4 regions of the Cellulosimicrobium sp. BMG9.22 genome follow, and region 1 is predicted to be linked to each of the others. Evidence: predicted binding sites of a transcription regulator. Region 1 holds the regulator's gene; each other region holds the start of a gene.
What was found. The regulator LexA, encoded in region 1, represses DNA repair genes until DNA is damaged. The targets are predictions, from matches to a motif close to TCGAACANNTGTTCGA.
Positions count from the first base shown of each region.

Region 1 (7,359 bases):
ACGCTCGGGCTGTTCTCGTCGCGGCGTGCCGCGGTCGCGGCGGCCGAGGCGATGCGCGAGCGCCTCGACGTGCCGATCCTGTGCCAGGGCGACGACCAGCTCCCGACGCTCGTCAAGGAGTTCGCCGCCGACCCGGCGACGTGCCTCTTCGGCACGCTGTCGCTGTGGCAGGGGGTCGACGTGCCGGGACCGTCCTGCCAGCTCGTCCTCATCGACCGGATCCCGTTCCCCCGTCCGGACGACCCGGTGAAGTCCGCGCGCGCCCGAGCCGTGGAGGCCTCGGGCGGCAACGGGTTCATGCAGGTCTCCGCCACGCACGCGGCGCTGCTGCTCGCGCAGGGTGCCGGGCGGCTCGTGCGCTCGACCCAGGACCGCGGCGTCGTCGCGGTGCTCGACCCGCGACTGGTCACCGCACGCTACGGCACGTTCCTCACCCGCTCGATGCCCGGCTTCTGGCAGACGACCGACCGTGACGTCGCCACCGCTGCGCTCCAGCGTCTCGTCGCCCTAGGCTGAACGCCTCAGCGACGACCAGCGACGACCAGCCACGACACGGAGACGACATGACCACGAGCACGTCCTCGCAGGCCACCGGACCGACCGCGCGCGCGGCGGGCGGCGCGCGCACCACCAAGCTCGCGATCGTGGGAGCCGGAGCGGTCGGGTCCACCCTCGCCTACGCGGCGCTCATGCGCGGTGCGGCACGGACGGTCGCACTGCTCGACGTCAACCGCGCCAAGGTGGAGGCCGAGGTCCTCGACCTCCAGCACGGCATCCAGTTCATGCCGATGGCCCACGTCGAGGGTTCGGACGACGTCGCGGTCTGCGCGGACGCGGACGTCGTCGTGGTGACGGCGGGTGCCAAGCAGAAGCCCGGCCAGTCGCGCCTGGATCTCGCCGAGGCGACGATCGGGCTCGTGCGCACGATCCTGCCGGGACTCGTCGAGGTCGCCCCCCACGCGACCTACGTCATGGTGACGAACCCGGTCGACATCGTCACCTACGCGGCGCTCAAGGTCTCCGGTCTCCCACCGCAGCAGCTGTTCGGCAGCGGGACGGTGCTCGACTCGTCACGGCTGCGCTTCCTCGTCGCCCAGCACTGCGGCGTCGCGGTCCAGAACGTCCACGCCTACATCGCGGGGGAGCACGGGGACACCGAGATCCCCCTGTGGAGCTCCGCCACGATCGGCGGGACACCGCTCCTCGACTGGCCCGGGCTCGGCGGCAAGACGCCGCTCACGGCGGACGTGCGTGAGCAGATCGCGCACGAGGTCGTCCACTCGGCCTACCGCATCATCGAGGGCAAGGGTGCGACGAACTACGCCGTCGGGCTCGCCGGGACGCGCATCATCGAGGCGGTGCTCGGTGACGAGCACCGCCTCCTGCCGGTCTCGTCGCTGCTCGAGGGCGACTACGGCATCGACGACGTGTGCCTGTCGCTGCCGACCCTCGTCGACCGGCGCGGTGCGGTCGAGCGCATCGAGGTGCCGCTCTCCGACGACGAGCTCGCGGGCCTGCGCGCGTCGGCCGACTCGCTGAGGAGCGTCGCCCGGCGCTTCGGACTCTGAGCGCCGCGGGCTGAGCCCACCGAGGGCCCGGTAGCCGTAGTCGGCCACCCGGCCCTCGTCGTGGTCAGAGGCTGCGCAGCACCGAGACGACGCGCCCGAGCACCTGCGCGTCGTCGCCGGGGATCGGGTCGTACGCGGCGTTGCGCGGCATGAGCCAGACGTGCCCGTCGGCGCGGCGCAGGCTCTTGACCGTCGCCTCACCGTCGATCATCGCCGCGACGATCTCGCCGTTCTCGGCGACCGGCTGCCGACGCACGACCACCCAGTCGCCGTCGCAGATCGCGGCGTCGATCATCGAGTCGCCCTGCACGCGCAGGAGGAACAGCTCGCCCTCGCCGACCAGCTGGCGGGGCAGCGGGAAGACGTCCTCGACCAGCTGCTCGGCGAGGATGGGACCGCCTGCGGCGATCCGTCCGACGACGGGCACGTACGACGGGGCCGGGTGCGCCTCGTCGTACTCCGGCGGGGAGGACGTGCCGGGGAGCGCGGTGGCGCGGCGGGAGTCGTCGGGCTGGACGACCTCGATGGCCCGGGGCCGGTTCGGGTCCCGGCGCAGGTACCCCTTGCGCTCGAGCGTCATGAGCTGGTGCTTGACCGACGAGGGGCTCGTCAGGCCGACCGCCTCGCCGATCTCGCGCATGCTGGGCGGATAGCCGCGCTGCTCGACGCACGCCCTGATCGTCTCGAGCACGAGGCGCTGGCGCGGCGTCAGCCCGTCGCCCCCCGCCGAGCCGTCCGGGAGCTCACGCACCTCGGCGAGCCCCCGTGCGCTGTCCGTGCCTCGTCCCGCCATGGTCCGCTCCGCCCTCGTCCGTCGCTGGCCGCGGAGCTCGACTGCGGGCTCCCGGCCACCCTCACCCGGGACGAGCGCCCCGGGTTCGGCCGTGCCGGAGCGTCCAGGTGTGGACATGTCCGGCGAACCGACCTGACCCCAGGCTAGGGGAGAGCGCGACACGAATCAAACATCTGTTCGAGCATGTCTCGACTCCGTCGGCCGTTCGTGATAGACCTTCGTACAGATGTTCGACGTACACGTGTTCGACCGACGCCTCGTCGGCGGACGCACGACGGGGCTCGCGGGGCGGATCGACCGGGGAAGGCGATCCGCCCCACGAGCCGGGACGGAGAAGACATGAGCACGATCACGCTGCCGGCGTCCGGGCCGGCCGTCTCGCGCGAGAGCCGTCGGGCGCCCGGCGGTCGGCTTCGCCTCACGCGCCGAGGGCGGGTGGTGCTCGTCGTGCTCGTCGCGCTGGTCGCCCTGCTCGCCGCCCGGGTCGGTTCCGCGGTGGCGGGTGCGCCCGGTGAACCCGTCGAGGTGCGGGTCCACGTGGTGTCCGCGGGCGAGTCCCTGTGGGGTCTCGCCGCCGCCGTCGCCGACCCGGGCGAGGATCTCCGCGACGTCGTCGGCGGCCTCGTCGAGCTGAACGAGCTCCCGTCGGCAGGGCTCCAGGTGGGTCAGCGGGTGCTCCTGCCGGTCGATGGCGCATGACGCGGGTCGGGCTGCTCGCCGCCCCTGCGCGCCGGATGTGACCGAGGACACGTCTCGCGCTGGCGGCGAGTGGGGCTCGGGGGGTTGCGGAGACGATTAGGGTGACCTAAGTTAGTATCACCTCACACGCCGGGCCGGGGGGCTGGGCGAGAGGCGAGGAGCACGCGGTCCACCGCGACTCCTGCGCACGTCGACGCGCGTGAGGCGAGACACGCGCGAGATGGGGACGGGGGCGTCCCGACGGGGGCGGTCGGAATCGACCGCCCCCGTTCTGCTGCCGCCCGCGGTCAGCCCCTTCCGTTCCGCGTGTTGCACGCGCGCACCGCGACGGCTTACGTTCGACGCGCCGACGCCGACGGCGCCGGCGTGATCCCGCGGAGGAGCCCGCCCATGCACTGCCCGTTCTGCCGCCACGCGGACTCCCGAGTCGTCGACTCGCGCACCTCCGACGACGGCGCGTCGATCCGTCGCCGGCGCCAGTGCCCGGCGTGCAACCGCCGGTTCACGACGATCGAGACCGCGAGCCTGTCCGTCGTCAAGAGATCGGGTGTCACCGAGCCGTTCTCGCGGGAGAAGATCGTCAACGGCGTCCGCAAGGCGTGCCAGGGTCGCCCGGTCAACGAGGACGATCTCGCGGTCCTGGCGCAGAGGGTCGAGGAGACGATCCGCGCGAGCGGGAGCGCAGAGCTCGACGCGTACGAGATCGGTCTCGCGATCCTGGGCCCGCTGCGCGAGCTCGACGAGGTCGCCTACCTCCGGTTCGCGAGCGTCTACCAGGCGTTCGACTCCCTCGAGGACTTCGAGAGCGCGATCACCTCGCTGCGGGTCGAGCGGGCCGAGCGTCGGCGTGCGGCGTCCGGGTCGGGCGACGCCCTCGACGGCGAAGGTCCCGACGGCGAAGGTCCCGGCGGCGAAGGTCCCGGCGGGGAGGGCCCCGGTCCCGACGACCACGTCGAGGAAGCGGCGTCCGCGCGCTGACCACGCCGCCTACAGGTCGCTCGACCGGGCGGCCCAGATGTTGATGCCGCTGTCCGCGGGGATCGCCCTGACCGCGCCGAGCTCCTCCGCGGTCAGCGGAGGAACCTCGAGCGCCGCGAGGTTCTCGTCGAGCTGCTGGGTCGAGCTCGCGCCGAGGAGCACGGACGTCACGCGCTCGTCGCGCAACGCCCATGCCACGGCCGTCTGGGCGAGCGACCTCCCGTTCGCGCGGGCGAGCCGGTCGAGCCGGCGGACGTGCGCGAGGTTCTCCTCGCGCAGGAACTCGCGCCGGAGCGGTCCGCCGCGCGCGGCGCGCGAGGTCTCGGGCACACCGCCGAGATACCGGTCGGTGAGCATCCCCTGCGCGAGCGGTGAGAAGGCGACGACACCGGTGCCGGTCTCGCCGGCCACGTCCAGCAGGCTCCGCCCGGCCGCGTCCGCCGGGTCCGGTTCCTCGATCCAGCGGTTGAGCATCGAGTACGAGACCTGGGTCACGACGAGGTCGACGCCGAGGCGTGCGGCGACGTCGAGCGCCTCCCTCGTCCGGCTCGCCGAGTACGACGAGATGCCGGCGTACCGGGCCCGACCGGAGCGCACCGCCGTCGCGAGAGCGCCGACGGTCTCGGTGAGCGGCGTCGTGGGGTCGAACCGGTGGCTGTAGAAGATGTCGACGTGGTCGAGACCGAGCCGTCGCAGCGAGGCGTCGAGGGAGGAGAGCAGGTACTTGCGCGAGCCGCCCTCGCCGTACGGGCCGGGTCCCATGCGGTAGCCCGCCTTGGTCGTCACGACGAGCTCGTCGCGCACGGGCCGCAGCTCGCGGGCGAGCAGCCTGCCCAGCGACTCCTCGGCCGCGCCCCCGGGCGGGCCGTAGTTGTTCGCGAGGTCCAGGTGGGTCACGCCGCGGCCCACGGCGTGCAGGACGATCTCACGCTGGGTGGCGGCAGGGTCGGCGTCGCCGAAGTTCTGCCAGAGCCCCAGGGAGAGGGCCGGGAGCGTCAGGCCGCCGCGACCGAGCGGCCGGTGCGGGATCGGCACGTGGGCGGTCGGGGACGGCGTGGACGGCACGGCCTCGACGCTACCGGACCCGGCACGTGGCGGCGGCTGCGCCACCGGCGAAATCAGGTGGCGCTGCCGGGAGCGGTGCGAGACCCTGGCCGTGGGCCCGCCTGGTCGGGCCCGTCCACATCCCCCACCGACGAGGAGCCCGCCCATGGCGTCCGACGCGCAGCAACCTGCTGCAGACACTGCACCGACCGACGAGGCCAAGGCGAAGTTCCGTGAGGCGCTCGACCGCAAGAAGGCGGCGCAGCACCGGACGGCGGACGGCGAGACGAACACCGGTTCGGTGCACGGCTCGGAGACCGTCGGGCCCGTCCAGCGCACGTTCCGCCGCAAGTCCGGCTGACCCGCCGCACGGACCGTTCCGTCGTCCGGCTCCCCGCTCGGGGGGCCGGACGACGTGCGTCAGGGCCCGTCAGTCGAGGACGCGCAGCGCGATCGTCTGGTCCATGCCCGCGAGGGCCTCGATGACGGCGGGCTCGACGCGCGAGCCGACGTCCGTGACGACGTAGCCGAGCTCGCCGCGGGTCGCGAGGAGCTGGCCCTCGATGTTGGTGCCGTGCTCCGCGAGGGTCGCGTTGACCGCGGCGAGCACACCCGGCGTGTTGCGGTGCAGGTGCGTGATGCGCGTGATCCCGGTGGTCTGCTCGAGCGCGAGGTTCGGCAGGTTGACGCTCAGCGTCGTCGAGCCGGTGGTCAGGTAGTCGCGCAGCTTCGCCGAGACGAACTGCCCGATGGCCTCCTGGGCCTCCTCCGTCGACCCGCCGATGTGCGGCGTGAGGATGACGTTCGGCAGGCCGCGGAGCTCGGAGTCGAACGCGTCGCCCTTGCGCTTCGGCTCGTGCGGGAAGACGTCGACGGCAGCGCCGGAGACGTGGCCGGCCACGATCGCCTCGCGCAGGGCGCCGTAGTCGACGACGAAGCCGCGCGAGAGGTTGAGGAAGATCGCGCCCGAGCGCATGCGGGCGAGCTGCTTCGCGCCGAACAACCCGGCGTTCCCCTCGCGCCCGTCGACGTGCAGCGTCACGACGTCGGCCTGCTCGAGCAGCTCGTCGAGCGTGTCCATGCGGCGCGCGTTGCCGAGCGCGAGCTTCTCGGCCGTGTCGTAGAAGACCACCGACATGCCGAGGTTCTCGGCGACGACGGAGAGCTGGGTGCCGATGTTGCCGTAGCCGACGATGCCCAGCGTGCGGCCGCGCACCTCGTGCGCACCCTCCGCGGACTTGTCCCACCGGCCCTCGTGCAGGGCCTTGTCGCGCTCGGTCAGGCGGCGCGTCAGCGCGATGATCTCCGCGAGCGCGATCTCGACCACCGAGCGCGTGTTCTGGAACGGCGCGTTGAAGACGGCCACGCCCTGGGCCGCGGCGGACCGCAGGTCGATCTGGTTGGTGCCGATGCAGAACGCGCCGAGCGCCACCAGGTCGGGGGCGTTCTCGAGCACGTTCGCGGTGACGTTCGTCTTGGACCGGATGCCGAGCAGGTGGACGCCGTCGAGCGCCTCGATGAGCTCGGACTCGTCGAGGGCGCCGGTGCGGACGGTGACGTCGATCCCGGAGGCCTCGAGGTTCGAGGCGGCGAGGGGGTGCAGGTTTTCGAGGAGGAGGGCGCGTAGCACCCACCCATGGTGCGCCGTGGACGGCGTGGCGACCAAACGGGTCTTGACCCTCGGGACGAGGTGAACGACCTCCCGATCACGCCCCGCCCGGCTCCACGATCCCCGCCGGCAGCTCGCGCGCGTGCACGAGGACGAGCCGCTGCGTCGGCCGCGTCATCGCGACGTACAGGTCGGACGCCCCCGAGGGCCCCGCCGCGACGTCGGCCGGCTCGACGAGAACGACCGCGTCGAACTCGAGGCCCTTGACCTCCACTGGGTCGAGCACGACGACCGTCTCGTCGGCGCCGCCGTCCTCGACGCCGAGCGCCGCGCGCAGGTGCGCGACGCTCGCTCGCGCCGCCACGACGGCGACGCGGCCGGCGTCGTCCGCCACGAACTCGGCGCGCGCGGCCTCGACCTGCGCGCGGACCGCGGCGACGAGGTCCGCCGTGCGGTCGGGCCCGGCGGGGGCGGCCGGTCCGGCGGCGCCGACGGGGCCGACGGCGACGACGCGCAGCGCGTCCGGCACCTCGCGCGCGGACGTCAGCGGCGAGACCGGCAGGCCCGCGGCGACGGCCGCGCGGCGGGCCGCGTCCGCGACCGCGGCGGGCGTGCGGTAGTTGACGGTGAGCTCCGCGAGCCGCCACGCGTCACGGAACACCGGGTCG
Region 1 is NZ_JBZGBY010000017.1:13,172-20,530, forward strand. It holds gene AC4H2H_RS12440 (ATP-dependent DNA helicase) at 1-516, shown strand, start outside; gene AC4H2H_RS12445 (L-lactate dehydrogenase) at 564-1,568, shown strand; gene lexA (transcriptional repressor LexA) at 1,633-2,361, opposite strand; gene AC4H2H_RS12455 (LysM peptidoglycan-binding domain-containing protein) at 2,701-3,060, shown strand; gene nrdR (transcriptional regulator NrdR) at 3,451-4,038, shown strand; gene AC4H2H_RS12465 (aldo/keto reductase) at 4,048-5,103, opposite strand; gene AC4H2H_RS12470 (DUF5302 domain-containing protein) at 5,249-5,443, shown strand; gene serA (phosphoglycerate dehydrogenase) at 5,513-6,712, opposite strand; gene AC4H2H_RS12480 (HelD family protein) at 6,789-7,359, opposite strand, start outside.

Region 2 (7,359 bases), on a different contig from region 1:
GGACCGCGCCGCGGACCTCAACGCGGCGTTCAGTGATCCGGACGTCCGGGCGGTCATGGCCACGATCGGCGGCGAGGATCAGATCACCGTGATCCCCCACCTCGACGCCGACCTCGTGCGGGCCGACCCGAAGCCCTTCCTCGGACACAGCGACAACACCAACCTCCTCAACTGGCTGTGGACCCACGGCGTCACGGGCTACTACGGCGGCTCCACCCAGGTCCACCTCGGCCCCGGACCCGCCGTCGACCCCATCCACGCCGCCTCCCTGCGCGCCGCCCTGATCACCGGCGAGCGCCTGGAGATCACCGAACCGGGCGAGTCCGAGGACTTCGGCAAGGACTGGCTGGACCCCGCAGCGCTCACCGATTACGGCGTCCGGGAGCCCACCGAGCCGTGGACGTGGGCCGGACCCGAGCGGGCAGTCACCGGCCGCACGTGGGGAGGCTGCATCGAGGTGCTCGAGTGGATCCTCACCGCCGGCCGATTCCCCACGGACCCGACCGTCCTGCAGGGCGGCGTCCTGCTCCTCGAAGGTTCCGAGCTGCTCACCCCCTCTCGGGAGTTCGGCTGGATCGTCCGCTCCCTTGGCGAGCGCGGGCTCCTCGACGCCGTCGACGCCGTCGTCGTCGCCCGGCCGCCGACGTCATCCTTCGAGGTCCACCGCACACCGACCGCGCGCGCCGCCAAGCGCGCCGAGCAGCGCGACGCCGCCATCAAGACGGTGCAGCGCTACAACTCCGAGGCCGTCATCGTCGTCGGCGTGCCGTTCGGCCACACACGACCACAGTGGATCCTTCCCCACGGCGGCAGGATGACCGTCGACGGTGCCGAGCGGCGGATCTGGGCGGACTTCGCGTAGGTCGGGGCCCGACGCCCGCGGCGCTGGCCACGGTGTAAGCCACGCTCCGCGCAGGGCAGCCGCGGCGCAGCGCAGTCGAGAGTGTTGACGTGCAGCACAGATCGCGCGGACCCACGGCTGTACCTTGCACGACCTCGGGCGTGTCGGTCGGGTCGCGCAGGGTTGGTTGCACGCAGCGGTCCCACGGCGGCGGAAGAGGGCGTGTCTCGTGGCCGAGTGAGCCATAGGGTGATGGCTCGTCAGACGGCGTCGGCGCGGGTAGGCGGTGGCCTGTAGCGTCGCCGAGATGGAACGCTCCGAGATCTTCGACATCGCCCACCTGCGCCATCCGATCGGGGCGCCGGTGACGTCCGAGCGGCTACGCGAACTGGTCGGCTGGCTGAGCCCGAGCGACGGCGCCCGCGCCGTTGACCTCGGGTGCGGCGAGGGCGAATGGCTACAGGAGCTGCTGCTCGCCCACCCCGGAATCACCGGCGTGGGGATCGACCACATGCTCCCGGCCTCTGCCGCCCGGCGTGCCGATGAGCGGAAACTGAGCGACCGGGTGCGCTGGATCGAGACGGATGCCGCCACCTGGGACGACGGGGTCTTCGACGTGGTGCTGTGCATCGGTGCAAGCCACGCCTTCGGCAGGCTGGAGGACATGCTGGCTGCTGTCCGGCGGCGCCTGCGCCCCGGTGGCCAAGCGCTGATCGGTGACAGCATCTGGGAGGGCGCCCCGTCGGCTTCTGCGCTGGCAGCGCTCGAGGTTTCCGTCGACGCCTATCCCGACCTCGCCGGCTTCGTGCAGGCCGTCCACGAGCACGGGTTCGAGCCGTCGTACGGGCACGTCAGCACGTTGGCCGAGTGGGACGACTACCAGTTCAGCTGGAGCGGGTCGCTCGTCGACTGGGCCGTGCGGGAGGCCCCGACGACCGAGGATCGCGACCACGCACTTGCCGCTGCACGTGAGAATCGCGATGCCTGGCTGAGCGGCGCACGACGCGAACTAGGGTTTGCCACCTTCGTCCTGCACGACATCGCCGTCAGCACGCGTGACTGACCGGCGTGCACGTCGCTGGCACGTGATGACTGCAGTCGTACTGCCGGACGCCGCCGCCGCACACGTCGCGTACGCCTGTGGCTGCTCCAGGCAAAGCACTCCCCATGCAGCATGTGTGCAGGATCCTGCAATCTAGGCTGCACGTCGACAGCCGCCTACATCTGCATGTCGGCGAAGCGTTGATAGTGACCCTGGAACGCGACGGTGATCGTGTCGGTAGGCCCGTTACGGTGCTTGGCCACAATAAGATCGGCCTCGCCGGCACGGGGCGATTCCTTTTCGTATGCATCCTCACGGTGCAAAAGGATCACGACGTCGGCGTCCTGCTCGATACTATTGTGCGCCGCAATCCCGTTCGCGACGAAGTTGTGCCCGTCAAGGACGGTCGCATCGAAGACCTGCTTCTCCCCCATCGGCTCGATCGCGATGACCTCGTCCCACAGCAGGTCGTTGACCGCCATGATCTCGAGCTCCTCGCTCTCGAGCACCTCGGCGATCTTGCCGAGCCTGTGCCTCGACGGCGCGTTCTTCCAGAGCGCGCTGCCGCAGAACTGAGTCCCGATCGCCGCGGCGAACTCGCGGTGCGTCATTCCCCGCTCGACGAGGATCTCGCGTACGTCGTCCCACACCCGGCGCGGGACGGTGTCGACATTCGTGTTCGCCCGCGTCTCTCGAATGATCTCGAGAAGCTTCTCGGCAGTGTCACCTCGGTCACCGTGCACCCCGATCTCCTGAAGGAACCGGCGCTGGTCGTCCACCCCGCTGACGTCGAGCGTGTAGCCCAGACGGTAGGACCCCTTGGGCGTCGCCGTCCGGACCCGTGTGGAGATGCCGAAGCGCAGGAGGAGACGCGACAGCCCGTCCACGAGGGCGCGAGAGGTGGAGCCGTAGTAGATGCGGCCGCTCCGCCCGTTCTTGTTGATCGTCACCGAGCCGTCCGTCGCCCAGATGTGCTTGATGAAGAGCGCGATCTGACGCTTCGGAAGGTGGAACACGCTGGTGGGGATGAACTTCTCGTGGCTGCGGGCGCCGAACAGGCCCATGTCGTCGAGCCACTCCGCGATAGGATTCCGACGCCCGCGCGCGAGGCGGTACGGGGCCGGAAGGCGAAGGGTCGTGACGCGCGCCGCGGCATAGTCGTCGCGGATCGGGGTGATCCCGAAGGCCCCCGCGGCCTGGGAGACGATCGCGAGGTTCCGCTCGTCGATCGACGCGTAGCGGATGGGCTGACGCTTGACGAACGAGCCGTCGCCAAGGAGGTGCGCCAGCATGACGACCTTGCGATCGTCCCACTCGGCATTGCGCTCCGGGCCAGGTACGTGGCGCGGCACGCCGATGCGCGAGCCGACCTCGAGGTCGCCGAGCGCCGTCCACCCGTCGTAGGTGAGGAACGGGTGGTTCGCCGTCGCCTCGATCTCCTTGCCCGACGCCAGCCGCATCCGGAAGACCGGCTTCACCCCGGTGGGGAACACATGCGTGAGGTGCCGACGCACGTATTGCAGCCGGTCGTTGAGCGCCCACACGGGAACGTCCTTGGCGTTGAGCGCGAAAAGCTCGCCCAGGCTCGTCTCCGCGCCCGTGTCCGCGCGCAAGATCTTGGTGTCCTCGGTCAGGCAACCGGACTCACGGAGGTCGCTCATCTGCGGCTTCTTGTCGCCACGCTGCTCCGGACCACGGTTCAGCTGCGAGATCGCGATGACGGGGACCTCGAGCTCCTTCGCGAGCAGCTTGAGCGCACGCGAGAACTCGGAGACCTCCTGCTGGCGTGACTCCACGCGCTTGCCCGAGCTCATGAGCTGGAGGTAGTCGATCACGACGAGCTTGAGGTCGTGCCGCTGCTTGAGCCGACGGCACTTGGCCCGGATCTCCATGAGCGACATGTTCGGCGAGTCGTCGATGAACAGCGGCGCCTCGGCAACCTTCCCCATCGTCGCCGCGAGCTTCTGCCAGTCCTGGTCGTCCATCTTGCCCGACCGCATGCGCGTGAGCGGCACCTTCGCCTCGGCCGCGAGCATTCGCATGGTGATCTCGTTGCGGCTCATCTCCAGGGAGAAGATGACGGACGCCATCTGGTGGTGCACCGCCGCGTGCGTCGCGACGTTGATGCCGAGCACCGAGTTGTGCGTGGGAACCATCGACCGGCTCGCCAGGTACAGGTGCGAGGGATGGTCCACCTCGACGCAGCGCACGGGCACCGACTCAACACGGCGTACGTCGACGACAAACCGCGCCGTGAGCCGCGCGGTACCCGGGCGACGGCGCTCCTTGTGGACGAGGCGCTTGCGCTCCAGCCAGAAGACGTCGTCGCTCGTCGTGAAGGTAATCGTGTAGGCCGTGGACGACTCCGCACTACGGCCCTTCACTGTCCGCGCCGACCAGCCGGTGCGGTACCCCAGCGACAGGATGAGCTCGCGCGTCTCCGTCGCCAGACGCCTGCTGGTCAGGGTGATCTGCACGCTGCCCTGCGGGCTGACGGCCCCGTCGGTGTCGAGCAACCCCGCGAGCAGGTCTCGCCGCTGGGCCTCGCTCGCCCGGAGATAGGCGGTCGGGATGTGGGTCCCCACTGCACGGAGCTCGGCCGGGCCGGGCTGCGCCTCGTATCCCAGGCCCTCGATACGCATCGCGATCTCCGGGTCGGCGGAGGTGAACTCCGCCCGCCGCGAGCTGCCGTCGCCCAGCCAGACGCCGAGCGCGTAGGGGTGGATCGGTAGCTCTACCTCCGGGAGAACGAGCTGCGCGGCCGTCGCGATCGAGTGGTTCGCCCGCCCGTCGGCCGTTGCGCACCGCACCGTGGCCGCGAGCTCCTCCGTCGTGCGCACGGAGGACTCGGGCGTCCCGCCGGCACGCACGCCCCGGCGCTGAGCACGTGTCGAGGTCACCCACTGGTGCTGGGCGTCCGCGACGATGACGGTGCCATCGTCGAGCTCGACCTCGTAGCAGGGACGGTCGACCATCACGTCCGTCGCGGCGACGACGCGCGTCGGCGTCCCGTCGGCCGCCACGAGCAGGTCGCCGACGGCGACGTCGCCCATGGTCGTCCAGCCCGACGGCGTGGGGAGCGGCGTGTCGAGCGAGAGCGCCTTGCCGATGGCCGGGCGGGCAGCGACGACGATCATCTGGCCGGGGTGGAGGCCGTTGGTCAGCCGGTCGAAGTCGGAGTAACCCGTGGGGACGCCGGTCATGCCCTCGCCACGACCCTGCGCGGCCTCGATCTCGTCGAACGTCGGGCCGAGGATCTCGGACAGCGGCAGGTAGTCCTCGGTCGTGCGCCGCTCCGTCACCGCGTAGACCTCGGCCTGCGCGTTGTTGACGATGTCGTCGACGTCGCCGCCGTCGGTCGCGTACCCGAGCTGCACGATGCGCGTGCCGGCCTCGACGAGGCGGCGCAGCACGGCGCGCTCTCGCACGATGCGTGCGTAGTACCCGGCGTTGGCCGCCGTCGGGACGCCGGCCATGAGGTCGTGGAGGTACGGGGCTCCGCCGATGCGCTGGAGCTCGCCGCGCTTGGTGAGCTCGGCGACGACGGTGATCGCGTCGGCCGGCTCGCCCCGGCCGTAGAGGTCGATGATCGCCTCGTAGACGACCTCGTGCGCCGGGCGGTAGAAGTCGGAGCCGCGGATCTGCTCGATGACGTCGGCGATGGCGTCCTTCGACAGGAGCATGCCGCCGAGCACGCTCATCTCGGCAGCGACGTCTTGGGGCGGCGTCCGGTCGAACCCCGACGGCCCACGCCCCCCGTAGCTCTCCTCGAGCTCGTCGATCGACATGCGCCCCTCGTTCCCCCGGCGTCACGCGACCCTCCCGGACCACACGAACCGGGCATCGCCCCTCGTCGTACACCTGTTCTACTGCGGGCCACCCACACGACTGTCCCGGTGGCCGCACCTCCCGTCCTGGACAGGCACGACCTCGCGACACTAGATCGCGCGTCCACACCCCGCAAACGACCCTGTGCACTCATCGGTGGACAGACCGGCCGAACCTGTGGACACGTTCGCCGGTGCTGTGCACACCCGGTGGAAAACGGTGTGGACAACGAACCAATCTCACGGTGTACATCGCACCAGGCCGTCTCTGACCAGCCTCTTCACTACCCTCAAGGGTGTGGACGAAAGAAAGTCCGACGACACGCCGACGACACGCCCGACACCTCCTGGCCAGCCGGACGACACCAGGAGGCCATCTCCCGTCCCCGATGGCACGCCGACCTCCGGACCGTCGTCCACACCGGCGCCCCCACAGCCTCCCGCGCGACCGCCCCGGCGGCGCGCGCGCTCCCGGCTCGACCGCGAGATCCTCGCGCTGGCCGTCCCGGCCCTCGGAGCGCTCGTCGCGGAGCCGCTGTTCGTGCTCGTCGACAGCGCCGTCGTCGGGCATCTGGGCACCGCCCAGCTCGCCGGGCTGTCGCTCGCCTCGACGCTCCTCGTCACGCTCGTCGGCCTCTGCGTCTTCCTCGCCTACGCGACCACGGCCGCCGTCGCGCGACGCGTCGGGGCCGGGCACGCCCGCGAGGCGCTGCAGTCCGGGGTCGACGGCCTGTGGCTCGCCGCCGGCCTGGGTGTCGTTCTGGCCGCCTCCCTGTGGATCGTCGCGCCCTGGGCCGTCACGGCGATGGGCGGTGCGGGTGACGTCGCGGAGCACGCCGTCGTCTACCTGCGCTGGTCCGCGCTCGGACTGCCCGGCATGCTGCTCGTCCTCGCGTCCACCGGCGTGCTGCGGGGCCTCCAGGACACCCGCACGCCCCTGTGGGTCGCCGCCGGGGGCGCGACGTTCAACGCCGTCCTCAACGTCGTCCTCGTCTACGGCGCAGGTCTCGGCATCGCGGGCTCCGGCATCGGGACGGCGGTCGCGCAGCTGACGATGGGCGCCGTCCTCGTGGTCGTGGTCGTCCGCGGCGCCCGGCGCCGGGGCGCGTCGCTGCGACCCGCGGCCGGCGGCATCTGGGCCAGCGCGCGTGCCGGCGTCCCTCTGTTCGTCCGTACGCTCTCGCTGCGTCTCGCGATCCTCCTCACCGTCTTCGTCGCGACGGGCCTCGGCGAGGTGACGCTGGCGGGGTACCAGGTCGTCACGTCGGTCTGGGGGCTCGCGGCGTTCGCGCTCGACGCGCTCGCCATCGCGGCCCAGGCGCTCGTCGGGTACGCGCTCGGGGCCGACGACGTCCCGCGCGTCCGCGCCGTCCTGCGCCGCACGCTGCAGTGGGGTGTCGCGGCCGGGACCGCGATCGGCGTCGTCATGGCCGCGGGCGGCTGGTGGTTCGCGCTGCTCTTCACGTCCGACCCCGACGTGCGGGCCGCCGTCGCGCTCGGCATGGCCGTGTGCGGGCTGCTCATGCCCATGGCGGGCTGGGTGTTCGTGCTCGACGGGGTTCTCATCGGCGCGGGCGACGGCCGGTTCCTCGCCTGGGCGGGCATGCTCACGCTCGTGGTCTACGTCCCGGCCGCGCTCGCCGTGCTGC
Region 2 is NZ_JBZGBY010000001.1:368,983-376,341, forward strand. It holds gene AC4H2H_RS01745 (S66 family peptidase) at 1-862, shown strand, start outside; gene AC4H2H_RS01750 (SAM-dependent methyltransferase) at 1,149-1,904, shown strand; gene AC4H2H_RS01755 (replicative DNA helicase) at 2,060-5,671, opposite strand; gene AC4H2H_RS01760 (MATE family efflux transporter) at 6,198-7,359, shown strand, end outside.
Region 2: AC4H2H_RS01755 (replicative DNA helicase) is a predicted target of LexA. The motif match lies at 5,737-5,752, and genes of this name have one in related genera.

Region 3 (7,359 bases), on a different contig from region 1:
CACCGGCGGCGGCGAGGTCGTGCGGTACGTCTCTCGGCACGGCACCGACCGGGTCGCACGCGTCGTCCTGGTGTCCGCTGTCCCGCCTCTCATGGTGCAGACCGACGACAACCCGGGCGGGCTGCCGATCGAGGTGTTCGACCAGATCCGCGCCGGCGAGCGGGCCGACCGGTCCCAGCTCTACCGTGACCTCGCCGACGGCCCGTTCTTCGGCCACAACCGCCGCGGCGACGTCGATCAGGGGTTCCGCGACGCCTTCTGGCTGCAGAGCATGGCCTGCGGGCACCGCGCCGCCTACGAGTGCATCGCAGCGTTCTCGGCGACCGACTTCCGGCCCGACCTCGAGAAGATCGACGTCCCCACCCTCGTGATCCACGGGGACGACGACCAGATCGTGCCCTTCGACGTCGGCGGGAAGCGGTCGGTCGAGCTGATCGCCGACGCCCGCCTCCTGACGTACCCGGGCAGCGGCCACGCCCTGCCCGACACCGACCGCGACCGGCTGCACGCGGACCTGCTGGCGTTCATCGACTCCTGAAAGGACCTACCCATGACTGACGCAACAGCAAGCAACACGCCCGACACCATCGTCCTCGTCCACGGACTGTGGATGACACCCCGCAGCTGGGAGGGCTGGGTCCAGCACTACGAGCAGAAGGGCTTCACCGTCCTTGCCCCGGCCTACCCCGGGTTCGAGATCGAGGTCGAGGCCCTTCGCGAGAACCCGCAGATCATCGCGGACCTGACCGTGCCCGAGACCGTGGAACACCTCGCCGGCGTCATCGAGAGCCTGGAGCGGCCGCCGATCATCATGGGCCACTCGTTCGGGGGCGCCCTGACGCAGATCCTGCTGGCCCGGGGGCTCGGCGCCGCCGGGGTGGTCATCGACTCGGCACCGACCGAGGGCGTCCGGGTCACCCCTCCGAGCCAGGCGAGGTCGCTCTTCCCGGCGCTCAAGAACCCCGCGAACAGAAGTCGCGCCGTCGGGTTCACCCCCGAGGAGTTCCACTACGCGTTCACCAACACCCTCTCGGTGGAGGAGTCGCGCGCGGTGTGGGAGCACTACGCGATCCCCGCCCCCGGCCGCTGGGTCTGGGACTACGGCCTCATCGCCAACTTCAAGCCCGGTCACCAGGAGACCTGGGTCGACTTCAGCACCGACCGCGCGCCGCTGCTCTTCATCGCCGGCGAGCACGACCACATCATGCCGCCGTCGGTGAACCGGTCCAACGCCAAGCACTGGGAGAAGTCCCCCTCGGTCACCGAGTACTACGAGTTCAAGGGCCGCGACCACTGGACCTGCGCCGCCCCGGGCTGGGAACAGGTCGCCGACTACGCGCTCACCTGGGCCCTTGAGAACGCAGTCAAGTCCGAACCTGCCACAGCCTGAGCTCGCCGGAGGGGCAGCCATCACGCCACGGCAGGCGCTGGTGACCGCCCCTCCTTGCTGCATGGACGGACCTGGCGCAGGCTTCCTCAGCGGTCACCCGGCGAGACATGCTCACCCACCGCTTCGCGCTGCGAGCACGCCACCCTGGAAAACACCTGGAGAGTCCGACCCGCGGTAACTGGCTTTGCTCCGTCGACCACGCCGCGAACAGGCCACCAGACCCCCAGGGGAACACACGTTCTGAGAATCTGCTTCAGTGAAGTCGCGCGGTGGATGCGAGAGCTGCGGCCACTGACTCCCTGCTACTTTCGCCGCCGTGAGCCGCGCCGAGCATCGCCCGTTGCTGTTCCTCGACATAGACGGCACCGTGTTGTCGACGGGTGGCGTTTCACTCCCGGAGACTCTCGAGGCCTGGTATGCCACATGGCAGCACCCGAGCAAACTTCAGCTCGCCACGATCGATCGCTCGCACGGCCGTCGGCTCCTGTCTCTCGACTGCGACGTCGTGTGGGCGACGGCGTGGATGCATGATGCGAACACGGTGATCGCACCGATCCTCGGCCTGCCCGCCCTGCCGGTAGCGGAGTTGGGTCAGCTCCCGGGGCTCGAGGATCCGGCTTGGGTCGACGACGACGAGGGCGCGGAGTTGAGTTGCAAGACGAGACACTTGTGCCGGATCGCGGCTGGGCGCCCATTCGTCTGGATCGATGATGAGTTGACGGCAGTTGACCGCTCCTGGGTGAACGCGAACCACTCGGGGAGCGCGCTCCTACATCGCGTCGACTCACTGACGGGGTTGCAGGGCAGCGACCTCGATGTCGTCGAGACGTGGCTCCGCGGGCTGAGCGAGGGCGAACTGTCGTGACTCACTACTGGTCCTTCGTCGCCTTCGCGATGGTGGTCGCCATCGCGCCAGGACCGGACACCCTCTTGACGCTCCGGAGCACGATCGGAGGCGGGCGCAAGCGGGGCTTGTGGACGATGGCAGGCATCACGGTCGCGGGTTCGGTGCAGGGCACTCTGGCCGCATCGGGTCTCGGCGCGATCATCGCTCGCGCAGAGCCGGTCTTCGAAGCGGTCCGATGGGCGGGAGTCATCTATCTCTCCTACCTCGGCGTGCAGTCCCTGCGGGCTTCCCTGCGAGCTACGGACGGTGACTGGACCGAGGCAGTTGGTCCGGTGGGCACATCTCCGAGGCGCGCCCTGGGGCAGGGATTCCTGTGCAACATCACCAACCCGAAGGTTCTCGCGTTCAACCTCGCCGTACTCCCGCAGTTTCTCGGTGTCGAGGCGGGCTTGCCCATGCTGCTTACGTACGCGCTGACGCTGTCCGCCGTTGGAGGGCTCGTCCTGCTTGCCGTCGTGCTCGGCGCGGACGCAGCCAAGCGCGCCTTCGCCTCACAGCGCGCCCGGCGCGGCATCGACGCGGCGTCCGGCGTGGCCTTCCTTGGCTTCGCGACCGTCCTCGCCGCCGAGGCGTAGCCGGGGTGTCCACTCCTTCTGGGGCGAGAAGGAGTCTCACCAGGAGACTTCACGTGAGCAGATACCCAGAACACACGTTCGATCGCGTGTGGGTGGTGGCTGGTTGGATCGTGCCATGACCACATCGACCGGCCTGCGATCCCGCCGGGCGCCCGTGCCCGCGGGTTCGCACACGGTCACGGTGCGTGCGGACGGTGCGCCTGACGGCGCGCGGCCGGCTGCTGGCTTGGCTTGTCCAGGCCAGGGCTCTCTGGAGGCGCTCGCGACGGCGGTCGAGCGGGTCGCCGCGATCCAGCGGCAGATCGACGCGCTGACAGGTGCCCGCCTGGTGGCGGTCGAGCGTGCTCGCGTCGCGGCGCTCGCCGCGCACGGAGCGCTCCTCGCCGAGGAGTCGGTGCGCCTGGACGGCGCGACACCGGAGCGTCGGATCGAGCTGGCCCGGCGCGCGACGGTCGCGGAGATCGCGTGCGCGCTCCGCGTCTCGGAACGCACGGCGGACGCGCTGGTCGACGACGCGGCGACGCTCACGACCCACGCGCCCGCGGCGCTGGCACGCCTGTGCGCGGGCGACTTCTCCGCCGCGCACGCGAGCGACCTCGCCCGGGCGATCGGGGACCTCGACCCGCAGGCCGCGGCGGAAGTGACCCAGGCGTGCCTGGGCCGCGCCGGGTCGACGACGCCGCACGCCTTCCGGCGGCTCGTCCGCCGGGTACGCGATCGCGTGCACCCCGAGCCGCTGACGGCGCGGCACGAGCGCGCCGTGACGCGTCGTGCGGTGTGGGTAGATGCGGCCGATGACGGCATGGCGTGGCTCACCGCGCTGCTGCCGGCGGTCTCCGCCCACGCGATCCACGACCGACTGACGGGCACGGCGACGCGGGCGCGCGGCGAGGGCGATGCCCGCACCACGGCACAGCTGCGCGCCGACGTGCTCGTCGACCTGCTGCTCGACGACGGCACCGCCACGCAGGGAATGCTCCCCGCGAGCCTGGCCGAGTCGGCGCGGACGATCGTGCCACGCGTGCACGTCACCGTCCCGGTGCTCTCGCTGCTCGACGGCGAAGCGCCGGCCCACCTGGACGGGCACGGGCCGATCGACCCGGAGACCGCGCGGCACCTCACGGCCCGTGCGCCGTCGCTCCGGCGGCTCCTCACCCATCCGGAGTCGGGCGCGGTGCTCTCCGTCGGACGCGAGAGCTACGCCGTGCCGGCCGACCTGCGGGCCTGGCTGGCGGTGCGCGACGAAACCTGCCGCTTCCCCGGCTGCTCCGTGCCGGCACGCCGCTGCGACGTCGACCACGGCGAGGACTTCGCCCGGGGCGGCCGGACGGACGCGGACAACCTCGCGCACCTGTGCCGCAAGCACCACGTTCTCAAGCACGAGACCGCGTGGCGGCTCGAGCACCTCGCGGACGGCGTCGTCAGCTGGACCTCGCCGACGGGTGCCGTCTACCTGTCCGAGCCCGCGACCCGCATCACCCCGGATCGCGACCTCGCCCCACCCGATCCGCCGCCTGATCTGGACGACCTGATTCCGCCACCATCCCGCCACGCGAGCTGATCTGTATCGCATCTGATTCACCTGCGCGCTAGTCTGATTCTGAATCAGAAATGATTCGCGACCGCGATCAGGACGGAATGAATCAGATATGAGCGCAGCCACGCCCTGGTTCCGTGCGCGCAGCACGGACGCCCTGGGCTCCGCAGTGAGACGTGCCCGGCAGGTTGCCGTCCTGTCGCAGGACGAGCTCGCCCGACGGGCGTCGACGTCGCGACCGACGGTCTCCCGCCTCGAGCGCGGCACGGCCGTGGCGAGCTCGACGCTGCTCGACGTCGCTGCGGCGTGCGGCTACGAGCTCGTCCTCGTCCCGCGGGGGGCCAGGATCACCGTCGAGGCGCGCCCGCGCGACGGTGAACCGTGAGCACACCGGACGTGCTGTCGATCTACCTGCGGGGAGACCGGATCGGCACGGTGCGCCGCCTGCGGAACGGACGGCTCCGCCTGCAGTACTCCGACGAGGCACTCGACCGCTGGGGCGAGGGAAGCCGACCGCTCTCGCTGTCGCTACCGCTCTCCCCCCGCCGGGTCGACGGTCCCGTCGTCCACCGGTTCCTGGACAATCTCCTCCCGGAAGGCCCTGTCCGTGCGGCGCTCGAGCGCGAGCACGACGTCGCACCCTCCGACACGTTCGCGCTGCTCGCGCACCTGGGCGCCGAGTGCGCAGGCGCCGTACAGCTCGTCCCGGAGGGCTCCGCACCCGGGGACGGATTCCTCCGCCCGCTGGACGATGCCGAGTTCGCGGCGCTGGTGACCGGGCTCCCGACGCTCGAGCCTCCGGACGGACTCGTCGTGACAGCGTCGTTGGGTGGGGTGCAGGCCAAGGTGCTGCTGCACCGGTCCGAGTCTGGCTGGTCCTGGCCGGCCGACGGCGCGCTCTCCACCCACATCGTCAAGCCCGAACCGCTCGGCGGGACGGGGATCGAAGGCCTGGTTCGCCTGGAGCACTGGGCCCTGTGCCTCGCCCGCGCGAGCGGCATCCCGGCTGCACGGACCGAGCTGCTGGAGATCGACGGACGGGACGCGATCGTCGTCGAACGGTACGACCGCACGGGTGGCCGTCGAACCCACCAGGAGGATCTCGCGCAGGCACTGGGCCTCGCGGCCCAGGACAAGTACGAGCCCTCGGGCCAGACTCCTGGCCGACTCGCCGCTGTGGCACGCGCCGCATCGGCAGAAGCGGTCGATGCCACGACGCTCCGCCGTGACGTGCTCCGGCTCGTCACGTTCAACATGATCATCGGCAACGGCGACGCCCACGCGAAGAACTACTCGCTGCTGGTCGACGCCGAGGCGTCGTACGGCGTCGCACCCCTGTACGACACCGCGCCGGTCTACCTCGCGTCTGCGACGTATCGTCACTCCGGGCTCGCCGTCGCGGGGCGCAACCGCCTCGACCTCATCACGGGCGCGCACCTGGTCGACGAGGCGACGTCCTGGGGCATGCAGCGCGCCGATGCGATCGATGTCGTCGTCGAGACAGCGCAGGCCGTGCAGCGCGGGCTCGACGCCGTCGACGCCATCCTCCCCCTGACCCGTGTCCCCGGCCTGGTCGCGGAGAGAGCCATGGCGTTCGCGCGGTCGACGGCCGCCTGAGCGATCCGGGGGTGATGCCCTCTCCACCTACGGGCGATGTCCGACGCGTGTGGTTCACGAGAACTGTCGGAGCCCGTTGGTGGGGCTGCCGGGCACGGTCAGAGCTGGGCGACCAGCTCCTTCCAGACATCGATGTGGTCGAGGCCCCCGGAGTCCTTCGACCCGGACGACGCCCGCGAGCGCCGACCCGGAACCGACCCTCCTCGGCACGTACCAGGAGGGCTACGACCACGGGTACCAGCACGGCTCGACCACCGGCTACCCGGCCGGCTCCGATTTCCTGTCCGAGCGGAGGGAGAAGTTCCGCGACGGCGACGACGCCGGGTACACCACCGGGAAGGACGAGGCGGAGGCCGCCCCGAAGAACCCCGTGCCGTCCTTCGGCACGCCCATGGGTGGGAGGACGGGCTCACCCTCACCGTCACCAACGACGGCTGCTTGACCCCGGGCGAGTGGGCCTCGTTGGGCGACTTCCCCGTCTACCTCAGCGTCACGTTCACCATGACCAACGGGACGAGCACGACGTGGAACTCGTCCGGGCACACGCAGATCACGAGCGCCGGCGCTGCCGGCGAGGAGGTCTTCGACTCCGGCCAGGGCTACGGCGGCGCGCCCACGCCCCCGTTGCTGCCGGGACAGTCGATCGGCTGGAAGCAGGGGTTCGGTGTGAGCGACCCCGCCGAACTCACCAGGAGCGTCTCGGTCGACCGGGACCACGTCGACGTCGTCTACACCACGCTCGAGGACGCCTGGACGTTCTGATCCGGTCGCGCCGGCGACGGCTCGCGGGTCGTCAGTGCGCGTCGTCGTCCAGCAGGTCGACGTGCGCCCGGGCCCGGGCCCACAGCGGGCCGCCGTGGTCGGCGACGTGCTCGAGCCGGGCCCACGCGCCTCGGTCCTCGGCGCCGTCGTCGGTGCGGGTCCAGGCGTCGAGCGTGTCCGTGTCCCCGGCCGAGACGACGGCCGCCCGGACCTCCGCGGCGAGCGCGAAGCGCAGGGCCTCCACGGCCGGGGCCGTCGACCGGGCGAGCAGCGGCGCGCGGTAGCGGCGGAGCGCGCCGTGCACGTCGCCGACGGCGAAGCGGTCGCGGACGGCGTCGACGTCGGTGGTCAGGGGCCGGCCGAGGCGGTACGTGCGCGAGCCGACGACGAGCGGGCCGACAAGCCTGCGCAGGGCCGCGACCTCCGCCCGGATCGCGGCGCCGGACGGGATTCCGGGCTGCAGGAGCACGGCGAGCTCGTCGGCGGACAGTCCCTGCTGGTGCGTGCCCAGCAGGACGAGGATCTCGGCGTGCAGGAGCGGGAGGCGATGCTCGACACCTCGCGGGACGCG
Region 3 is NZ_JBZGBY010000020.1:48,784-56,142, forward strand. It holds gene AC4H2H_RS13765 (alpha/beta fold hydrolase) at 1-538, shown strand, start outside; gene AC4H2H_RS13770 (alpha/beta hydrolase) at 551-1,390, shown strand; gene AC4H2H_RS13775 (HAD domain-containing protein) at 1,707-2,255, shown strand; gene AC4H2H_RS13780 (LysE family translocator) at 2,252-2,872, shown strand; gene AC4H2H_RS13785 (HNH endonuclease signature motif containing protein) at 2,988-4,433, shown strand; gene AC4H2H_RS13790 (helix-turn-helix domain-containing protein) at 4,522-4,794, shown strand; gene AC4H2H_RS13795 (HipA domain-containing protein) at 4,791-6,026, shown strand; gene AC4H2H_RS13800 (hypothetical protein) at 6,465-6,788, shown strand; gene AC4H2H_RS13805 (transcriptional regulator) at 6,820-7,359, opposite strand, start outside.
Region 3: AC4H2H_RS13785 (HNH endonuclease signature motif containing protein) is a predicted target of LexA. The motif match lies at 2,939-2,954, and genes of this name have one in related genera.

Region 4 (7,359 bases), on a different contig from region 1:
CCGCCATGAAGTCGCAGAAGTCCTCCGCGAGCGCCTTGTGGTCCTCGGGCGTGATGCGCCCGACGCACGGCGCCGAGCACTTGTCGATGTAGCCGAGCAGGCACGGGCGGCCCGTCTGGTGCGCCCGCTTGAAGACCCCCGAGGAGCACGTGCGCACCGGGAACACCCGCAGGAGGAGGTCGAGCGTCTCGCGGATCGCCCAGGCGTGGCCGTACGGGCCGAAATAGCGCGTGCCGGGTCGCTTGGCGCCGCGCATGACCTGCGCGCGGGGGAACTCCTCCCCCATCGTCACCGCGAGGTACGGGTAGGACTTGTCGTCGCGGTACTTGACGTTGAACCGCGGGTCGAACTCCTTGATCCACGTGTACTCGAGCGCGAGCGCCTCGACCTCGGTGCCGACGACGGTCCACTCCACCGACGCGGCGGTGGTCACCATCGTCTGGGTGCGGTGGTGCAGGTTCGCGACGTCCTGGAAGTAGTTCGACAACCGCGCACGCAGGTTCTTCGCCTTGCCGACGTAGATGACGCGGCCGTGCTCGTCGCGGAACCGGTAGACGCCCGGCGACGTGGGGATCTCCCCCGGCGCAGGGCGGTACGTCGCGGGGTCAGCCATGTGCTCCAGCCTAGGTCAGACCACCGACGGTCCGGTGGCGCACGAGGTGCGGGTGGGCGGGTGGGGGTGGTGGGTGCGGCCGGCTCGCCGGGTCGCGGTGTGGCCCCCGTCACCGCCCGCTAGGGTGACGGCCATGAGCGCACAGCACGGGTACACCACGACCGTCCGGTGGACGGGCGCGGGCGAGGCGGGAACCGCGTCCTACACGTCGTACAGCCGCGACCACGACGTCCTGCTCGCCGGCCGTCCGCCGCTGCCCGGGTCGTCCGACCCCGCGTTCCGCGGCGACCCGACGCGCTACAGCCCCGAGGAGCTGTTCGTCGTGAGCCTGTCGCAGTGCCACATGCTCTGGTTCCTCCACGTCGCTGCCGCGGCCGGGGTCGTCGTCCGGGAGTACGTCGACGAGGCGACGGGCACGATGCGCGTCGAGTCGCGCGGCGAGGGACAGTTCACGGACGTGACGCTGCACCCGCGGGTCGTGGTCGACGACGGACCGGGCAGCGACGACGCGTCGCTCGCCGTGCTGCACCACCGTGCGCACGACCACTGCTTCATCGCGCGCTCGGTGAACTTCCGCGTGCTCGTCGAGCCGGCGCCCGCGCGTCGCACGGCCGCCTGACCGTCTACGCCGCCGACGCCTTGCGGCGGGAACCGGCCTTCGTACCCTCGCCCGTGGCTCGGCGCGCCGTCGCCGATCGGGCCTTCGTGCCCTTGGCTGCGGGAGCCGGCGTCTCCCCGCCCGTCGCCGACGAGGCTCCGACCGGCACGGGCCCGTGCTTGTCGAGGACCCCGGCGAGGAACCGGCCCGTGTGGCTGGCCTCGACACGGGCGATCTCCTCGGGCGTCCCCTGCGCGACGACCTTGCCGCCGCCGGAGCCGCCCTCGGGGCCCATGTCGACGACCCAGTCGGCGCTCTTGATGACGTCGAGGTTGTGCTCGATGACGAGCACCGAGTTCCCCTTGTCGACGAGCGACTGCAGCACGCCGAGCAGCTTGCGGATGTCCTCGAAGTGCAGGCCCGTCGTCGGCTCGTCGAGCACGTAGATCGTGCGACCGGTCGAGCGCTTCTGCAGCTCGCTCGCGAGCTTCACGCGCTGCGCCTCGCCCCCCGAGAGCGTCGGGGCCGGCTGACCCAGGCGGACGTACCCGAGGCCGACCTCGGCGAGCGTCTTGAGGTGCCGCGAGATCGCGGGCACGGCCGCGAAGAACTCCGCCGCCTCCTCGATCGGCATGTCGAGCACGTCCGCGACCGTCTTGCCCTTGAAGTGCACCTCGAGCGTCTCGCGGTTGTACCGCGCCCCGTGGCAGACCTCGCACGGCACGTAGACGTCGGGCAGGAAGTTCATCTCGATCTTCAACGTGCCGTCTCCCGAGCAGGCCTCGCAGCGCCCGCCCTTGACGTTGAACGAGAAGCGCCCGGGCGTGTAGCCACGGACCTTCGCCTCCGTGGTCTCCGCGAAGAGCTTGCGCACGTGGTCCCACACGCCCGTGTACGTCGCCGGGTTCGAACGCGGCGTGCGGCCGATGGGCCCCTGGTCGACGTGCACCACCTTGTCGAGGTGGTCGAGCCCGGTCACGCGCGTGTGCCTGCCGGCGACCTGGCGGGCGCCGTTGAGCTCGTTCGCGAGGACGGTGTAGAGGATGGAGTTGACCAGCGTCGACTTGCCCGAGCCCGAGACCCCCGTCACCGCGGTGAGCGTGCCCAGCGGGAAGCTCACGTCGATGCCGGTGAGGTTGTGCTCGCGGGCACCGACGACCTTGACCTGACGGTCCGGGTCGGTGGGACGACGCTCCGCCGGGAGCGGGATGCTCCGGCGACCCGAGAGGTAGGCGCCCGTCACCGACTCCGGCGCCTCGAGCAGCCCCGCGTAGTCCCCCGAGTGCACGACACGGCCGCCGTGCTCCCCGGCGCCGGGGCCGATGTCGACGATCCAGTCCGCCGTGCGGATGGTGTCCTCGTCGTGCTCGACGACGATCAGCGTGTTCCCGAGGTCGCGGAGCCGGGTGAGGGTCTCGATGAGGCGGCGGTTGTCGCGCTGGTGCAGCCCGATGCTGGGCTCGTCGAGCACGTAGAGCACGCCGACGAGTCCCGAGCCGATCTGCGTCGCGAGCCGGATGCGCTGCGCCTCGCCGCCGGACAGCGTCGCGGCGGGCCGCTCGAGCGACAGGTAGTCGAGGCCCACGTCGAGCAGGAAGCCGAGCCGCGCGTCGATCTCCTTGAGCACCTCGGTCGCGATGGCGCGCTCGCGGACGCCCAGCTCGAGCGCCCCCAGGAAGGCGGCCGCCTCACGCAGCGGCAGGCGGCACACGTCCCAGATCGACCGGCCGCCCACCTTGACGGCGAGGACCTCGGGCTTGAGGCGCGCGCCCTGGCAGACCGGGCACGGGACCTCGCGCATGAAGGCCTCGTACTTCTCCTTCGACCAGTCGGACTCGGTCTCGCTGTGCCGGCGCTCGAGGAACGTGATCACGCCCTCGAACCCCGTCGAGTACTGGCGCTCGCGCCCCCAGCGGTTCTTGTAGCGGACGTGGACCTGGTGGTTCTGCCCGTGCAGCACGGCCTTCTTCGCGCGCTCGGGCAGCGCCCGCCACGGGGTGTCCATCGAGAAGCCCAGGTCGTCCGCGAGCGCGGTGAGGACGCGCTCGAAGTACTCCGAGGAGACCTGTGCCCAGGGTGCGATCGCGCCCTCGGCGAGCGACTTCTCCTCGTCCGGGATGACGAGGTCGGGGTCGACCTCGAGCCGGAAGCCGATGCCGGTGCACTCGGGGCACGCGCCGTACGGCGCGTTGAAGGAGAACGTGCGCGGCTCGATCTCGTCGAGCGCGAGCTCGTGGTCGTTGGGGCACGCGCGCTTCTCCGAGAAGCGCCGCTCGCGCGCCGGGTCGTCCGCGTCGGCGTCGACGAGCTCCACGACGACGAGCCCTCCGGCCAGGCCCAGCGCGGTCTCGACCGAGTCGGTGAGCCGGCGCTGCACGCCCTCGCGCGCGACGAGGCGGTCGATGACGACCTCGATGTCGTGCTTGAGCTTCTTCTCGAGCACGGGCGGGTCGGTCAGCGTGCGCACCTCGCCGTCGACGCGGGCGCGCGCGAAGCCCTTCGCCTGGAGCTCCTTGAACAGCTCGGAGTACTCACCCTTGCGGCCACGGACGACCGGCGCGAGCACCTGGTAGCGCGTCCCCTCGGGCAGCTCGAGCAGCCGGTCGACGATCTGCTGCGGCGTCTGCGCGGTCACGCGCTCGCCGCACACCGGGCAGTGCTGCGTCCCCGCGCGCGAGAAGAGGAGGCGCAGGTAGTCGTAGACCTCGGTGATGGTCCCCACGGTCGAGCGCGGGTTACGGTTCGTGGACTTCTGGTCGATCGATACAGCGGGCGACAAGCCCTCGATGAAGTCGACGTCCGGCTTGTCCATCTGCCCGAGGAACTGGCGGGCGTACGCCGACAGGGACTCGACGTACCGTCGCTGCCCCTCCGCGAAGATGGTGTCGAACGCGAGCGAGGACTTGCCCGAGCCCGAGAGCCCCGTGAAGACGATGAGCTGGTCGCGCGGGAGGTCGAGGTCGACGTTGCGCAGGTTGTGCTCGCGGGCACCGGAGATGACGAGGCGTTTGCTCACCGCAGCATCGTACGACCGACCACCCACACTCGCACACGTGTTCGACGTGACGTTCGCCGTTCCCTCACCGGAGGACGACGACAGCCACGCGGGGTCCCGGCCCGTCCTGCGCGCGAAGGGGGGGCAGACTGGGATGCATGGGCTATTCGGGTGACGTCACGGTGGGTGGACCGAGCGACCTGCGACGACTCGACGAGATCGACGTCCGCAAGCTCGCCGTCGGCGCGCTCGCGAACAACGCCTACCTCCTCACCTGCCGCCGCAGCGGGGCCCAGGTGCTCGTCGACGCCGCCGACTCCCCCGACGACGTCCTCGCGCTCGTGCGCGAGGGGTCGCCGTCCGCGCGGCTGGACCTGGTCGTCACCACGCACCGGCACCTCGACCACCTGCGCGCGCTGGCGTCCGTCGTCGCCGTCACCGGTGCGACCACCGCCGCCGGCGCCGAGGACGCCGACGCCGTCGCGGCGAGCGCGGACGTGCACCTCCCCCGGCGCCTGCACCACGGGGACGTCCTGACGGTCGGGGACCTGCGGCTCGAGGTCGTCGCGCTGCGCGGCCACACGCCAGGTTCCATAGCGCTCGCGTACCGCGAGCCGGACGAGGTCGAGGCGGACGACGCCGTCGCCCGCCGGGTCCATCTCTTCACCGGCGACTCGCTCTTCCCCGGTGGTGTGGGGAACACGGATCGGGACCCGGCGCGGTTCGCCCGGCTCCTCGGCGACGTCGTCGAGCGCGTCTTCGACCGGTACGACGACGCGACCTGGGTCTACCCGGGGCACGGCGCCGACACGACGCTCGGGGCGGAGCGGCCGCACCTCGAGGAGTGGCGCCGACGGGGCTGGTGACGCGTCGGCAGCACGGCCGCGGCACGGGCGCGGCACGGGCGATTGCGGTGACCGGCTCACGGAACGGTCGCGCCCGCCGTCGGGCACGGCTGGTTCACTGAGCCCATGCCGATCCACGCCGTGACCTACGTCTACGCCGACCGCGCCGCCGAGCTCGACGCCCTGCGCCCCGAGCACCGCGCGTTCCTCGCCGACCTCTACGCCCGCAGGACGCTCCTCGCATCCGGGCCGCTGCCCGCGCACGACGGCGCGCCGGCCGGCGCGCTGCTCGTCCTCGACGGGGCGTCGCCCGACGACGTGGCCCGCACGCTCGACGCGGACCCGTTCGCCGCGGCCGGGCTGATCGCCGAGCGCACGGTCCGCCCGTGGTCGCCGGTCATCGGGGACTGGGCCGACCGGGTCTAACGGCCCGGGAGTCCCAGGCGGCTCCTTCCGGGTGGGTTCCGCTCAGTCGTACGCCGTCCAGGGGTCCACCCGGACGCGCTCGTCGACCGCCTCCGCGTCGGCGCCGACGACCACGCGCCAGTCGCCGCGGGCGACGGCGTCCAGGATCGTCGTCGCTGCCGAGGCGCTCGACACCGGCTGGTAGTCGGCGAAGAGCGCACCGAGAGCGCGCCGCCACGTGCGAAGCGGTGCCGGCATGCCGGTCCGGACGTGCCCGGGCAGGACCAGGACCGCGGAGAGGTGCGGCGCGTTCGCTCGGAAGTCGACGATCAGCGACTCGGTGAACCCGCGCACCGCGAACTTCGCCGAAGAGTACGCGGTGTGCGGGGAGCGCGTGCCGAGGCTCGCCCAGAGGGCGTTGACCGAGGCTACGTTGACCACGGCGCCCCGGTCTGCGGCCAGGAGCATCGGGAGGAGCTCGCGGGTGCAGTGATAAGTGCCGTCCCACGCGACGGCGAAGGTGCGTTCCCACTCGTCGGGCGGCGAGGTGACGAAGGACGTCCCCCCGACGGTGGCGGCGTTGTTGAACAGCAGATGGACGGAGTCGCAGTCGTGGGTCTCGGCCACGTCCTGCGGGAGCCGGCGCACGGCGTCCCGATCGGCGACGTCGAGCACGTGCGCCGTCACCGTGACGCCGGTGTTGATCGCCTGTGCCCGACGGACCGCGGTACGAAGCGCGTCGCCGTTCACGTCGCAGGCGGCGACATGGGCTCCCCGGCGGACGAGCTCAAGCACCAGGTCTCGGCCGATCCCCGACGCCGCACCCGTGACGACGGCGCGTCGACCTCGCAGGTCGGAGAGTCCAGCCACGTGGCCACCCTGCCACACGCCGGCCTTCGTCGCGGTCGCCGGCGGCCACCACACCCTGACGAAACCCGCCGGCACCGCGGACCGTGCCTCGCTCGTCCAGGAGGCACGGCAAGGCGCGGTGCTAGCGAGGCGTGCGGTCGTCCTCGCCGGACGTTCCCTCGGCGGGCGTCTCACGACCGACGAGCGCCGCGTCCACGGGCGCTCCCGTGACCGTGTCGACCGGCGTCGGCTCGGCCTCCGTCGTCGAACCGGCGTCCTGCGACGGTGCGGCAGGTGACCCGTCCGCGGATCGCGACGCGCGGGTGCGCAGGAGGCTGGCCACCGTGGTCACGGCGAGAGCACCGATGATGACGACGAGCGAGAGCCAGATCGGCACGGTCGGCACGGCCTCGATGTGCTCGCCGCCGTTGATGAACGGCAGCGTGTTCTCGTGCAGCGCCTCGAGGATCAGCTTGACGCCGATGAAACCGAGGATCACTGCGAGGCCGATCGGCAGGTAGACGAGCCGCTCGAGCAGGCCGCCCAGCAGGAAGTACAGCTGGCGCAGACCCATGAGCGCGAAGACGTTCGTCGTGAAGACGATGAACGGGTCCTGCGTCAGCCCGAAGATCGCCGGGATCGAGTCGAACGCGAACAGCAGGTCGGTGCTGCCGATCGCGAGGAAGACGATCACCAGCGGCGTGAAGACCCGCTTGCCGTCCTCGACCGTGCGCAGGCGACCGCCGTCGTACCGGGTCCCGAGCGGCAGCACGCGGCGCAGGGCCCGCACGGCGCGGTTCTCCTGGTACTCCTCCGGCTCGTCCCCGCCGGCGACGAGCTTGATCGCCGTGTACACGAGGAACGCGCCGAACAGGTAGAACACCCAGACGAACTGCGCGATGATCGCGGCGCCCGCGAGGATGAACGCACCGCGCAGCACGAGCGCGACGATGATGCCCACCATGAGCACGCGCTGCTGCTGGTCCCGCGGCACCGCGAACCTCGCCATGATGATGACGAACACGAAGAGGTTGTCGACGCTCAGGCTGTACTC
Region 4 is NZ_JBZGBY010000002.1:81,796-89,154, forward strand. It holds gene uvrC (excinuclease ABC subunit UvrC) at 1-613, opposite strand, end outside; gene AC4H2H_RS02265 (OsmC family protein) at 747-1,232, shown strand; gene uvrA (excinuclease ABC subunit UvrA) at 1,237-4,227, opposite strand; gene AC4H2H_RS02275 (MBL fold metallo-hydrolase) at 4,365-5,072, shown strand; gene AC4H2H_RS02280 (YciI family protein) at 5,178-5,477, shown strand; gene AC4H2H_RS02285 (SDR family NAD(P)-dependent oxidoreductase) at 5,520-6,326, opposite strand; gene AC4H2H_RS02290 (TerC family protein) at 6,448-7,359, opposite strand, start outside.
Region 4: uvrA (excinuclease ABC subunit UvrA) is a predicted target of LexA. The motif match lies at 4,257-4,272, and genes of this name have one in related genera.